Regions from separate parts of the Photobacterium sp. GB-72 genome, predicted to be linked through region 1. Evidence: riboswitches for the same ligand, from Rfam matches in the RefSeq annotation. Region 1 holds a riboswitch; the other holds the start of a gene.
What was found. Region 1 has a riboswitch for thiamine pyrophosphate ahead of thiD (bifunctional hydroxymethylpyrimidine kinase/phosphomethylpyrimidine kinase). Riboswitches for the same ligand answer to the same signal wherever they lie in the genome.

Region 1 (6,116 bases):
ACGCAAAACGGTGGCACCAAAACGTTTAACCTGTATAACCGTCGTTTGCAAGATGGTCACATGAACCGTTTTCACATCAATATTGAAAGTGCACTGAAACCATACCGCGCAGAAGTTAGCTGTGGTGGTGAAGTATTAAATACAATGGATATAGTGCCGGCAAAAGCGTCGTTAAAAGCAAGTATTGTGACAACGGAGGCAGGAAAAGCACCCGTTATCACAGGTGTTGACGATATTGTTGTTGCACATGGTGATTTATTTGCGCCACTTGCAGGAGTAACAGCGACAGATGATTACGATGGTGATGTCACTGCCTCTATCGTGGTTGAAGGTACTGTTGATACCAATAAAGTGGGTCATTACACGCTAACTTACAAAGCTTATGACAGTGCTTTAAGTGAATCTGTTGTTGCGCGTAAAGTTGAAGTGTTTAGTGCAAAACCTGTGTTAGAAGGGATTAGCGATACGACTATTCAACTCGGTGATACCTTTGATGCAAAAACAGGTATTACCGCAAAAGATGCAGAAGATGGCGACATAACGGCCAATATTATTATCAAAGGTGAAGTCAATACGAGCCTAGCTGGTAACTACACTTTGAATTACCGTATTACTGACAGCGCACAACAAACCACAGAAGCGCAACGTGTTGTGACGGTTGAAGGTAGCGCAGTGTGCGAAAACACATGGAGTGCACAAAGTATTTATGTTGCAGGAGATGAAGTCAGCCACAACGGTGTGGTATGGCTAGCAGGTTGGTGGACAAAAGGTGAAGAGCCGGGAACAACGGGTGAGTGGGGTGTTTGGAAACAAATTGCAACCGAAGGTTGTACCTCAGTCAAACCAGAAGTGACGCCACCTGCGCCGGGAGAATATCCAACGTATCAAGCGGGCACAGTTTACCAACAAGGGGATATTGTTCGTGCTAGCGATGAGCAGTTATACCAATGTAAACCGTGGCCTAATTCAGGTTGGTGCTCAAGTGCTTCTTATGCCCCAGCAAGCAGTGCTTATTGGCAAGATGCTTGGACAAAACTGTAATCACATAATATTTACTATATAAATCAAAGCGGTGAGTTAAATCACCGCTTTTTTATATCATGTTGCGTGATGTTTCATGTCTTGTTAGCTATTTTGATCCTGTGTAAAAAAATGATTAACAGGACCATGACCACTACCGATATTGAGCTGATCAGCCGCTGAAATGGCAGAGGTAATATATTCTTTGCCACGTTGTGTTGCTTGTTCGATCGAATAACCTTGAGCAAGGTAAGAAGCAATAGCTGAAGAGAGGGTACAGCCAGTACCATGGGTATTGTGGGTATCAATACGTTTTGTTTTTAGCTCGATAATATCGTCACTTAATATTAATAAATCATTACTTTCTGAATCACTTTCTAGGTGCCCACCTTTAAGCAGTATGGCTTTTGTTTGTATGTCACGCAGTTTGCTGACTAATCCCAACATATCCGTATGATTGTGTGGGATCTCGCTGTTTGTCAGCGCAGCGGCTTCAGTTAAATTAGGCGTGATGAGATCAGCTAATGGAAGTAGTTTTTGCTTTAATGTACTAATGGCTGACTGTTGTAATAATAAGTCACCACTGGTGGCAACCATAACGGGATCAATCACAAGATAGCGTGGCTTGTACTCTTTTATTTTGTTCGCAACCAGCGTGATGATGTCACTATCGGCAAGCATGCCTATTTTAACGGCCTGAATGTTGAGATCGGTAAAAACAGCATCTAACTGTTGTTCTATCATCACAAGAGGAATAGGAAGAATACCACTAACACCTTGGGTGTTTTGCGCCGTAATTGCAGTGATCACCGAACAAGCATAGCCACCAGTTGCTGAAATAGCTTTGATATCGGCTTGAATACCCGCGCCACCACTACTGTCAGAGCCAGCAATAGTTAAAACGATAGGCGTTGTAACATGGGATGTATTATTGGTGTGTGATGACATAACAGATTCCTAATTACGCGTTAGGAACCGGTGCCAAGTCTGAAAGGATCGGTTGATGTGAAGTGATGAGATCCAGTGATAACTTGGCTAAACAATACGGATATTGTTTATTTAGTTCCCTCCGCCAGTGTTAACTGGTTCAGGTTCAACGGGTCCCACTTAAATTGTGATCTCAGCGTAATGCCCCCCGACTAACTCTCAAATCCTAATAGATAAACGTTTTGTTGTCACGTACTTATAAAATAAGGGGTTACATCAGCATTCATGTTAGATAAAAACCAAAGATGTAATGGTCAGGTGAAATAATCATTCCCCGACAAAGAACCCGAGCAATAAAAACAATATTAGTTTCATTGACATATTATGTATTATGCAACTGCTCGGTTAAGACACTGTAGATTACCTCACACCTTTACCGCATCAGATTGATTAAAATAAACAAAACTAAAATCACGGACGTTAAAATGGCAACTCTGCTTAGCTGGCTTGGTAGAACAGATTTAGATCAAATGAAGCTAGATAAACCAGCTTCCATTGCAACCCTCGCTCTTAGAGGGCCGATGCTTGATAGTGTCGTTATTCTTGCGAGTACATGGGATGACGAATGGTTTGACTACAAGGACTGGTTAAAAAGAAAGTTAGCATGTGCTGGGCGTTCTAAAACATCAGTAGAGATAAAACGTGTCAGATTAACTTCACCGATTGATTATTTATCAATAACGAAAGTCATGCAAAAGCAATTGAGTGACGTTTCCTCAGATGCGACTCAGGTGTATATCAATCTGACATCAGGTACCCCAGCCATGACTGTTGTATCAGTGCTGCTGGGCAAGGGTAATGCTAAATGTCAGTTCGTTCAAACATCGCCACAAGGGGAAATCAATAATGTCGATATCCCGGTAGATTTTGCCTCTGAGTATGCGAAATCTTCATCTACTGCGATTTCACAACTGGTCTCTAAACACCCCAAAAATGAAGGTGCTTTTAGCTCAATAACCGCCAACTCCGCAGTAATGCAAGAAACCGTCAAAAAAGCGCAACGTTTAGCGTATTCGGATCTACCAGCATTATTATTAGGTGAAAGCGGAACGGGTAAAGAGGTACTTGCAAAGTCTATTCATCAAGCCAGCCTCCGACAGCAAAAGCCATTTAAAGCCGTCAACTGCGGTGCGCTACCTGAAAACCTCGTCGATTCAATTTTATTTGGTCACAGAAAGGGAGCCTTCACGGGAGCTGAGCGTGATCATGAAGGACTGTTTGAGCAAGCAAACGGCGGCACACTGTTTTTAGATGAAGTCGGTGAGCTTCCTTTAGTGGTGCAAGTCAAACTATTACGAGCGTTACAACAACAAGAGATCACGCGTGTGGGTGATACCGTTACCCGCACCATCGATGTACGGATAATCGCAGCGACGCATCGTGATTTATTTCGTATGGTGTCTGATGAAACGTTTCGTGAAGATTTATTTTATCGCCTCGCTGTTGGCGTTATCACATTACCGCCATTAAGGCAGCGCGCTGAAGATATTCCCGACATCATTACCACGTTCATGGCAGACATCAATCAACAGATGGAAAAGCATCCGCTGTTTGAAAGTAAAAACATTTCCGATGCTGCAATAAATTTTACCGTTTCACATCACTGGCCGGGTAATATTCGTGAGCTTTGGAATACGTTAAACCGTGCTACGCTGTGGTCTGAAAATAAAGAGCTAAGCCGAGCGGATATCGAAAAAGCCACATTAAGCTTAGATAATACACCGTCCGCTGAAGATAAGTTCCTTATTCCGGGCGATTTGCAGCAATATATTGATAATATTAAAAAAGATGCGATTATCTCTGCCATGGATTTTGCCAGTGGAAACAAATCTAAGGCTGCTAAATCATTAGGTTTAAAAAATCATCAAACATTGAATAATTGGCTCAAAACGTACGATTTAGATGCTTGATGAAACAAAGAAAAGCGAATGGCATAAACGTTGCGATAGGCATAGGTATCAAAGGAGAGCAACTAAGGTGAAAACGTCCATGAATTTCGAACATTTACGTAACCAGTGGCCAGAGTTGGCAGAGCTTGGCGCATTTGCTGAAACCTATGCCGTGAGTGATCCGCAAAGTGCACTGGTTAAGCTGCGCTGCTACGTCGAAAAAATTGTAGGCTACTTGTACCGAGAGCTTCACCTTCCTGTGGCACCTAACGCCTCTATGCATGATAAGTTGGTGAGCGGTTCATTCACATCTATCGTTGATAAAACCATTGTTGATAAGTTTCACGCTGTTCGTCGAGGCGGAAACAAAGCCGCTCATGAAGGCGAAGTTAGCCAACACGATGCCATTTGGTTGCTAAAAGAATCTTATTTCATTGGCTGCTGGCTATTTATGGCATATGGCGAGGGTAAACTAGAAGATTGCCCATCGTTTACCACACCTGAAAATAGCCAAAGAGAAGATGAATCCAAAGGCGAATTTAAGCGCAAGAATAAGCAATTACAACAAAAGCTTAAACAGCATGATGAGATCTTAAAACAGGCATTGAAAGAGCTGGAAGAAACTAAGCTTGCTCAATTACAGGCTCAGAAAGAAGCGGCACAGCTTAAAGCACAAGTGGATCAAGCCAAAGCAGATAAACTTCGTAGCAATACGCTAGCAATGAAGAGCAGCTTTGATTTTAATGAACAAGAGACCCGCAAGCGAATCATTGATGCAGATCTGCGTAGCTGTGGCTGGGATGTTGCACTTGATGAAGAGAGTACAGAGCAAGTATCCAAAGAAGTTGAAGTTGATGGGCAGCCAACGCAAACAGGCATTGGTTATTGTGACTACGTACTTTGGGACGACAATGGTAAACCGTTAGCGGTCATTGAAGCCAAGCGTACACAGAGAGATGCCAAAGCCGGGCGCGAACAAGCAAAATTGTATGCTGATGCGCTAGAAAAACGTTATAGCCAACGTCCTGTGATTTTCTACACCAACGGCTATGAAATTTATATTTGGGATGATGCTCAAGGTTATGCACCACGCGCTATCTTCGGTTACTACGCCAAAGACAGCCTTCAATACCTGATCCAACAACGAACTCTTAAACAAGATCTTAATACAACGCCTATCGACACCAAGGTAGCAGGGCGTATGTATCAAATGGAAAGCATCAGTCGTGTCTGTGAACGCTTTTCAGACAAACACCGCAAAGCGTTGGTGGTACAAGCAACAGGGACAGGTAAAACCCGTGTATCTATTGCATTAGCAAAACGTCTGCTTGATGCGGGATGGGCGAAGCGTGTTCTGTTTTTATGTGACCGAAAAGAGTTACGTAAACAGGCAGGTCATGCGTTTAATGAACACACCAAAGAGCCGCTTTTCATCAAAGGGAAAAGTAAAAAAGATGCGGCTTCCAATGCGCGTATCGTAATAGCGACTTACCCGGGCATGATTCAAAACTACGAAGAGTTCGATGTCGGTCACTTTAATTTGATCATTGCCGATGAATCTCATCGCTCTATCTACAACAAATATGGCGAGCTATTTAAATACTTCGATGCGCTACAGGTGGGGCTAACAGCAACGCCGGTTGAGATGATCTCACGATCTACCAGCCAACTGTTTGGCTGTGACTATAAACTGCCCACAGCAAACTACCCGTTAGAGCAAGCGATTGAAGAGAAGAACCTTGTCCCGTTTAAGGTGGTTACCCATACCACGCAATTTTTACGTGAAGGGATCAAAGCAAGCGAACTGACGGATGAGCAAATTGCAGAGTTAGAAGATCAGGGCATTGATCCTAATACCTTAGATTTCGATTCTAAGCAAATTGATAAAGCGATATTCAATAAAGACACCAACCGAGCCATTATTCGTAACTTAATGGAAAAAGGCTTAAAAGATAAAGATAACCAACTGCCGGGTAAATCGATCATCTTTGCCCGCAGCATTGCCCATGCAGAGCTTTTGGCTGAACTTTTCAGTGAAATGTACCCAGATTTGGGCGGTAATTTCTGCCGCGTTATCCACTCTAAATACGAACGGGCTGAAGAGTTAATCGACAACTTCAAAAGCGCAGAAGGGAACGATGATGACATTACCATCGCGGTATCGGTCGATATGCTAGATACCGGTATTGATGTCCCTGAATGTGTCAACTTGGTGTTTGC
Region 2 (6,116 bases), on a different contig from region 1:
TAACGTACAAGCTTTAGTCGTTCCTGGCTCAGAGCAAGTGAAAGCACAAGCTGAAAAAGAAGGGCTTGATAAAATCTTCATTGAAGCAGGCTTCGAATGGCGACTACCCGGTTGTTCAATGTGTCTGGCAATGAATAACGATCGCTTAGGTCCCGGTGAGCGTTGTGCGTCAACCAGTAACCGTAACTTTGAAGGCCGTCAAGGTCGTGATGGGCGTACTCATCTAGTTAGCCCAGCCATGGCAGCAGCAGCGGCATGTGCCGGACATTTTGTTGATATTCGCCAACTAGATGCCGCATCGGTGTAACAAAAGGATTTGAACATGACAGGTTTTAAACAACACACAGGTTTAGTTGTACCGCTAGATACGGCAAATATTGATACCGATGCGATTATTCCAAAACAGTTTTTGCAGAAAGTAACTCGAACTGGATTTGGTAAGCACCTTTTCCATGATTGGCGTTTTCTAGATGATGCAGGCGAGCAGGCAAACCCTGACTTTATTATGAACGCCCCTCGCTACCAAGGCGCGAGTATTTTACTGGCGCGTGAAAACTTTGGTTGTGGCTCTTCTCGTGAACATGCACCGTGGGCGCTTGCTGATTACGGTATCCAAGTTATGATTGCGCCAAGCTTTGCCGATATTTTCTATGGTAACTCGATCAATAACCAAATGGTGCCCGTACGTCTCTCTGAGCAAGACGTTGACACTTTATTTAAGTATGTCGATGAAAATGAAGGCGCACAGATCACGGTTGATCTTGAAAAAATGATCGTCAGTGCGGATGGTAAAGAGTACACCTTTGAAATTGATGAATTCCGTCGTCACTGCCTATTAAATGGCTTAGACAATATCGGTTTGACACTGCAACACGAAGATAAAATTACAGACTTTGAAAACCGTATTCCTCGCTTCTTAGCGTAATCGTACATCATCTGAAATCGGACGCCCTGTTTAATATAAACAGGGCGTTTTTATTTAAAATATCAAAAAGATAATGAAATTAGCCAATACTTATTACGGTCTTAATCAATATTGTTACTTATTATATTAATAGGAAAAATATGCGTATTGTTATTGCCACTTGGCTGCTGTTATTCACTCTGCCGATCTTTGCTGCGCCAAAATCCGAACTCTGGTCATATTGGCAACCTCATGATCCTAAAAACACAAACAAGATCAGTCATCAAGATTGGCAGCAACTACTCGATAAATATCTTGTCATTCAACCGGATCAAACCTTATTTCGTTATAACCAAGTATCAAGTGCAGATAAACAAAAGCTAGCAACTTATATTAAGCGACTCAGTGCCCAAAATCCTCACCGTTATAATCGTGATGTTCAATTTGCCTATTGGGTTAATTTATATAACGCCCTAACCGTTCAATTAATTATTGATAATTACCCTGTAAAATCAATCACTAAATTGGGAGGTTTATTTAGCTTTGGACCATGGGATCAAACCATTATTACCATTAATAATAAAAAGCTAACTTTAAACGATATTGAACATCGGATCTTACGCCCTATCTGGCAAGATCCTAGGATCCACTACGCAGTCAACTGTGCCAGTCTTGGTTGTCCTGATTTACTGCCTAAAGCGTTTAATAGCGATCGATTAGACTCCCAGTTAGATCAAGCTGCAACACGTTTTATTAATAGTGAAAAAGCAATAAAAATAACAAAAAATGGCATCACACTGTCATCTATCTATGATTGGTATCAAACTGATTTTGGATCGTTAACTGAGTTACAACAACACCTTAATCATTATCGTATTACGCCTAACCTACAATTCACTCAGATCCATTACATCTATAATTGGCAACTTAATCAGAAGCTATAACTTCGATACAGTTGCAGGTACAATAGTTTGTTCTCATTGGGGAGCCATTTGGCTGAGATTGTTAGGCATACGTGCTTTATAGCAGGACCCATTGAACCTGAACCAGGTAATGCTGGCGTAGGAATTGAGATGCTCGAACATGCTTTCGAGCTCGCTGACCATTGCATGATGCAACAGCACTCAAACCTGTGCCGCTCTCTCTTTCAATTTTTGTCCCAAGGATGCAGGACATCTCGGAGCGCATAGTGAAAAAAATAAACACTCTTCTTCCCCTAATCTCTCTGTCATTAGTTGCAAGCTCAGCTTTCGCCTCAGACAATACTCTTAATGTTTATACCTACAGCTCCTTTGCTTCCGACTGGGGTCCTGGTCCTGTAGTAAAGAAAGCGTTTGAAAAACAATGTAATGGTTGTACGGTCAATTTTGTTTCTTTAGAAGATGGCGTATCGATTTTAAATCGCGTTCGTCTTGAAGGGAAAAACAGTAAAGCAGATGTGTTATTAGGGCTAGATAACAACCTAATGACAGAAGCGAAAAATACCGGCCTATTAGCAAAAAGTGATGTTGATACCAGTAAGCTCACGCTTCCTAAAGGTTGGAGTGATGATACTTTCATCCCTTATGATTACGGCTATTTTGCCTTTGTGTATGACAGCGATAAACTGAAAAACCCACCAGCGAGTTTAGATGCTCTGATCAAAGATCAAAATATCAGCGTTATCTATCAAGATCCTCGTACTTCAACCCCTGGCCAAGGTCTAATGTTATGGATCAAATCGGTCTACGGTGATAAAGCCCCTGAAATGTGGCAGCAACTAGCGAAACACACCGTGACCGTCACTAAGGGTTGGTCTGAAGCCTATAACATGTTCTTAAAAGGCGAATCAGATATGGTGCTTTCATACACCACATCACCAGCTTATCACATCATTGCTGAAGACAAGCACCAGTACAAAGCGGCTAACTTTAAAGAAGGCCATTATATGCAAGTTGAAGTGGCAGCGAAGATGAAAAATAGCCCACATCCAAAACTTGCCGATCAATTTATGCAATTTATTGTAAGTGATGCTTTTCAGTCACAAATTGCTACCCACAACTGGATGTATCCAGTAACAAAGCAAAGCCTACCGAAAGGTTTTGATGAACTCACCGTACCAAGCAAAGCACTTGAATTTAGTGCCGACGAAGTGGCAACACATCGCAAAGCCTGGATCCGAGAGTGGCAGCAAGCCCTCACTCAGTAATGGTTTAAGACTTTGAACAAACGCATTACCTTATTGCCCGGCATTATCAGTGCCGGGCTGATCACTCTTGTTGTTGTTGCCGCGCTCACCGCCTTAATCAGCCAAGCTAACGACTGGCAACTATCAACACTATGGCATGATCCTTATCTGCGACATGTAACAGGATTTAGCTTCTATCAAGCCATCTTGTCGACTCTATTTAGCATCATCCCAGCGATTCCGATTGCTTATGCACTCTCACGACGGCAGTTTGTAGGAAAAGCTCTGCTATTACGTTTATTTGCGATGACGCTCGTGATGCCCGTATTGGTTGCTGTTTTTGGGTTATTATCGATTTATGGCAAAAGTGGATTGATCAGCCATAACCTAGAAATACTAGGCTTACCGCCATTAAACATTTACGGTTTAAGCGGGATTTTACTGGCTCACGTATTTTTAAACCTGCCACTGACCGTGCGTTTTCTACTGCAAAGTCTCGATGGTATCCCCGCAGAGCAACATCAGCTTGCAGCGCATTTAGGTATTACTGGCTGGAGTAAATTTCGCTTAATTGCATGGCCTCGACTACGCCAACAACTGCCGCATATCGCGGGTTTAGTCTTTATGTTGTGCTTTACCAGCTTTGCCGTGATCATGTCGCTTGGCGGTGGCCCTAAATCAACCACTATCGAGCTCGCCATTTATCAAGCGTTGCGTTATGACTTTGATTTAGCGACAGGGGCTATTTTAGCCTTATGGCAAATGCTACTTTGCTGCTCATTAGTACTTTTTACCCAACGTTTTGCTAAACCGCTTTCCACCCTCAACGGCTCTATCAGCAAAAATGTAGTGAATTATAACGATACATGGCGCGCTAAATGTTGGGATGTATTCTGGATCATTTGTGCGTTAATGTTTGTTATACCACCGATCATAGCCGTCTTTGTATCGGGTATTAACCATCAATTATTTAATATCTTAGAACAAAAGCAGTTATGGTCAGCAATCACTAACTCACTCCATATCGCACTATTTTCCTGCTTATTAGCATTTTGTCTTGGCGTCATGATCCTCATCACGAGTCGTAGCTTACGCTTAGCACGTAAAAAACTGGCTGCTGACGGGATTGAAATGATCGGCACAGTGATTTTAGTGACACCTGGGTTAGTGTTAAGTACTGGTATTTTTCTTTTACTGCGCCAATATACTGATGCTTACAGTGCTGCGTTTTGGGTTGTGGTCTGTGTTAATGCCCTAATGGCACTGCCCTATGTAATCAAAACATTAAGTCAACCAATGCTCCACCTCGCGCAGCAATATAATCCGTTATGTCGCAGTTTAGGGATGACGCATCTATCGCGATTACGTTTGGTTGAGTGGCGTGCATTACGTGCCCCTATTGCCCAAGCTCTCGCTATTAGCTTTGTCTTATCACTGGGGGATTTAGGTGCGATTGCATTATTTGGCAGTCAAGACTTTCAAACGCTGCCATTGTATTTATTTGAACTCATGGGCAGTTACCGAATGGATGCCGCTGCTGTTGCTGCACTGGTTTTACTGTTACTCAGCTTAGGTTTATTTAGTGCCGTCGAGTATCTTGTTGTTACTCGCCATCGCCAAGGAGCTCATCATGCTAAACATTAATCAACTCAACTATACCTACTTACCTCAACACAAAAATGAGGTTGCGATGGCGTTGAGCTTTGATGTTCAGCTTGAGCAGGGAGATATCGCTGCACTCATTGGCCCAAGTGGCGCAGGTAAAAGTACCTTATTCGCACTCATTGCTGGCTTTCTCGTCCCTGATAGCGGTGAGATCACCGTTAATAGCCAATCTATCTGTCAGCTAGAGCCTGCGCAACGTCCACTCTCGATGTTATTTCAAGAGCACAATTTATTTCCTCACCTCAGTGTATTTGAAAACATTGCGTTAGGTATCAACCCAAACCTTAAACTTACCGCAGAGCAAAAACAGCGAGTGACTAATTCAGCGAAACAAGTGGGGATTGATACCTATCTTGAGCGTTTACCTGAGCAGCTTTCTGGCGGGCAACGTCAGCGAGTAGCATTAGCGCGATGTTTATTACGAGAGCGCCCTTTGCTACTGCTTGATGAACCATTTTCGGCCCTTGACCCTTCACTGCGTACGGAGATGTTAAACCTCGTTAAGCAATTAGCCACAACGCGTAATATGACGGTATTGATGATCACTCATAGTCCTGAAGATGCCGAAAAAATTGCCAATAAATGTATTTTTATTAATGAAGGTACTATCAAAGCGGTAGGAGAAACCTGTGATGTTTTATCTAATCCCGTATTACCTGAGCTTAAAAACTATCTCGGTTTAACCCTACCAGAAACATAACCGAAGAATGCAATAAGTAACAATATAAACAAAAAAGCGAGCACCCAATGTGCTCGCTTTTCTTATTCTTCTTGCTAGTGATTAAAGATTTTCTTCGGCAAATTCCGCTAGACGGCTTCGAACCACCCCGTTGAGATAAATATTGGCGCTACCTTCAAAGTTTTTAAAGCGCTCAACAATATAGGTTAATCCCGAGGTCACTGGGGATAGATAGTTGGAATCAATTTGAGCAAGGTTACCCGAACACACAATTTTTGTGCCTTCACCACATCGGGTAATAATGGTTTTAATTTGTGACGCTGTTAAGTTTTGACACTCATCGAGTAAAACAAAGGCATTTTGAATAGAACGCCCACGCATAAAGTTAATCGATTTAAATTGAATATTGGCTTTATCAAAAATGTACTTCATTGAGCCATCAGTACAAACATCATGCTTATGAAGTGCTTCCATAGTATCGGTAACCGCTGCCAGCCATGGCATCATTTTTTCTTCTTCGGTACCCGGTAGGAAACCAATCGACTCAGCGATTTCGGGTGTATTACGAGTGACAATAATTTTGTCATACATCCCTTTTTCAATGACCTGCTCAAGTGCTGCAGCCATTGCTAAAATGGTTTTACCACAGCCAGCAGGACCCGTTAAGATCACTAAATCAATCCGAGGATCAAGCATTGCAT

Region 2: linked by a shared signal. The riboswitch ahead of thiB (thiamine ABC transporter substrate binding subunit) and the one ahead of thiD (bifunctional hydroxymethylpyrimidine kinase/phosphomethylpyrimidine kinase) in region 1 are both predicted to bind thiamine pyrophosphate.

Annotation. Positions count from the first base shown of each region.
Region 1 covers NZ_PYNV01000001.1:121,239-127,354, reverse strand. The annotation lists gene C9J40_RS00590 (M66 family metalloprotease) at 1-1,041, shown strand, start outside; gene thiD (bifunctional hydroxymethylpyrimidine kinase/phosphomethylpyrimidine kinase) at 1,126-1,968, opposite strand; TPP riboswitch at 2,068-2,168, opposite strand; gene C9J40_RS00580 (sigma-54-dependent Fis family transcriptional regulator) at 2,433-3,917, shown strand; gene C9J40_RS00575 (DEAD/DEAH box helicase family protein) at 3,997-6,116, shown strand, end outside.
Region 2 covers NZ_PYNV01000016.1:69,941-76,056, forward strand. The annotation lists gene leuC (3-isopropylmalate dehydratase large subunit) at 1-307, shown strand, start outside; gene leuD (3-isopropylmalate dehydratase small subunit) at 323-925, shown strand; gene C9J40_RS16695 (DUF547 domain-containing protein) at 1,066-1,848, shown strand; TPP riboswitch at 1,876-1,989, shown strand; gene thiB (thiamine ABC transporter substrate binding subunit) at 2,103-3,092, shown strand; gene thiP (thiamine/thiamine pyrophosphate ABC transporter permease ThiP) at 3,105-4,715, shown strand; gene thiQ (thiamine ABC transporter ATP-binding protein) at 4,702-5,436, shown strand; gene C9J40_RS16715 (PhoH family protein) at 5,518-6,116, opposite strand, start outside.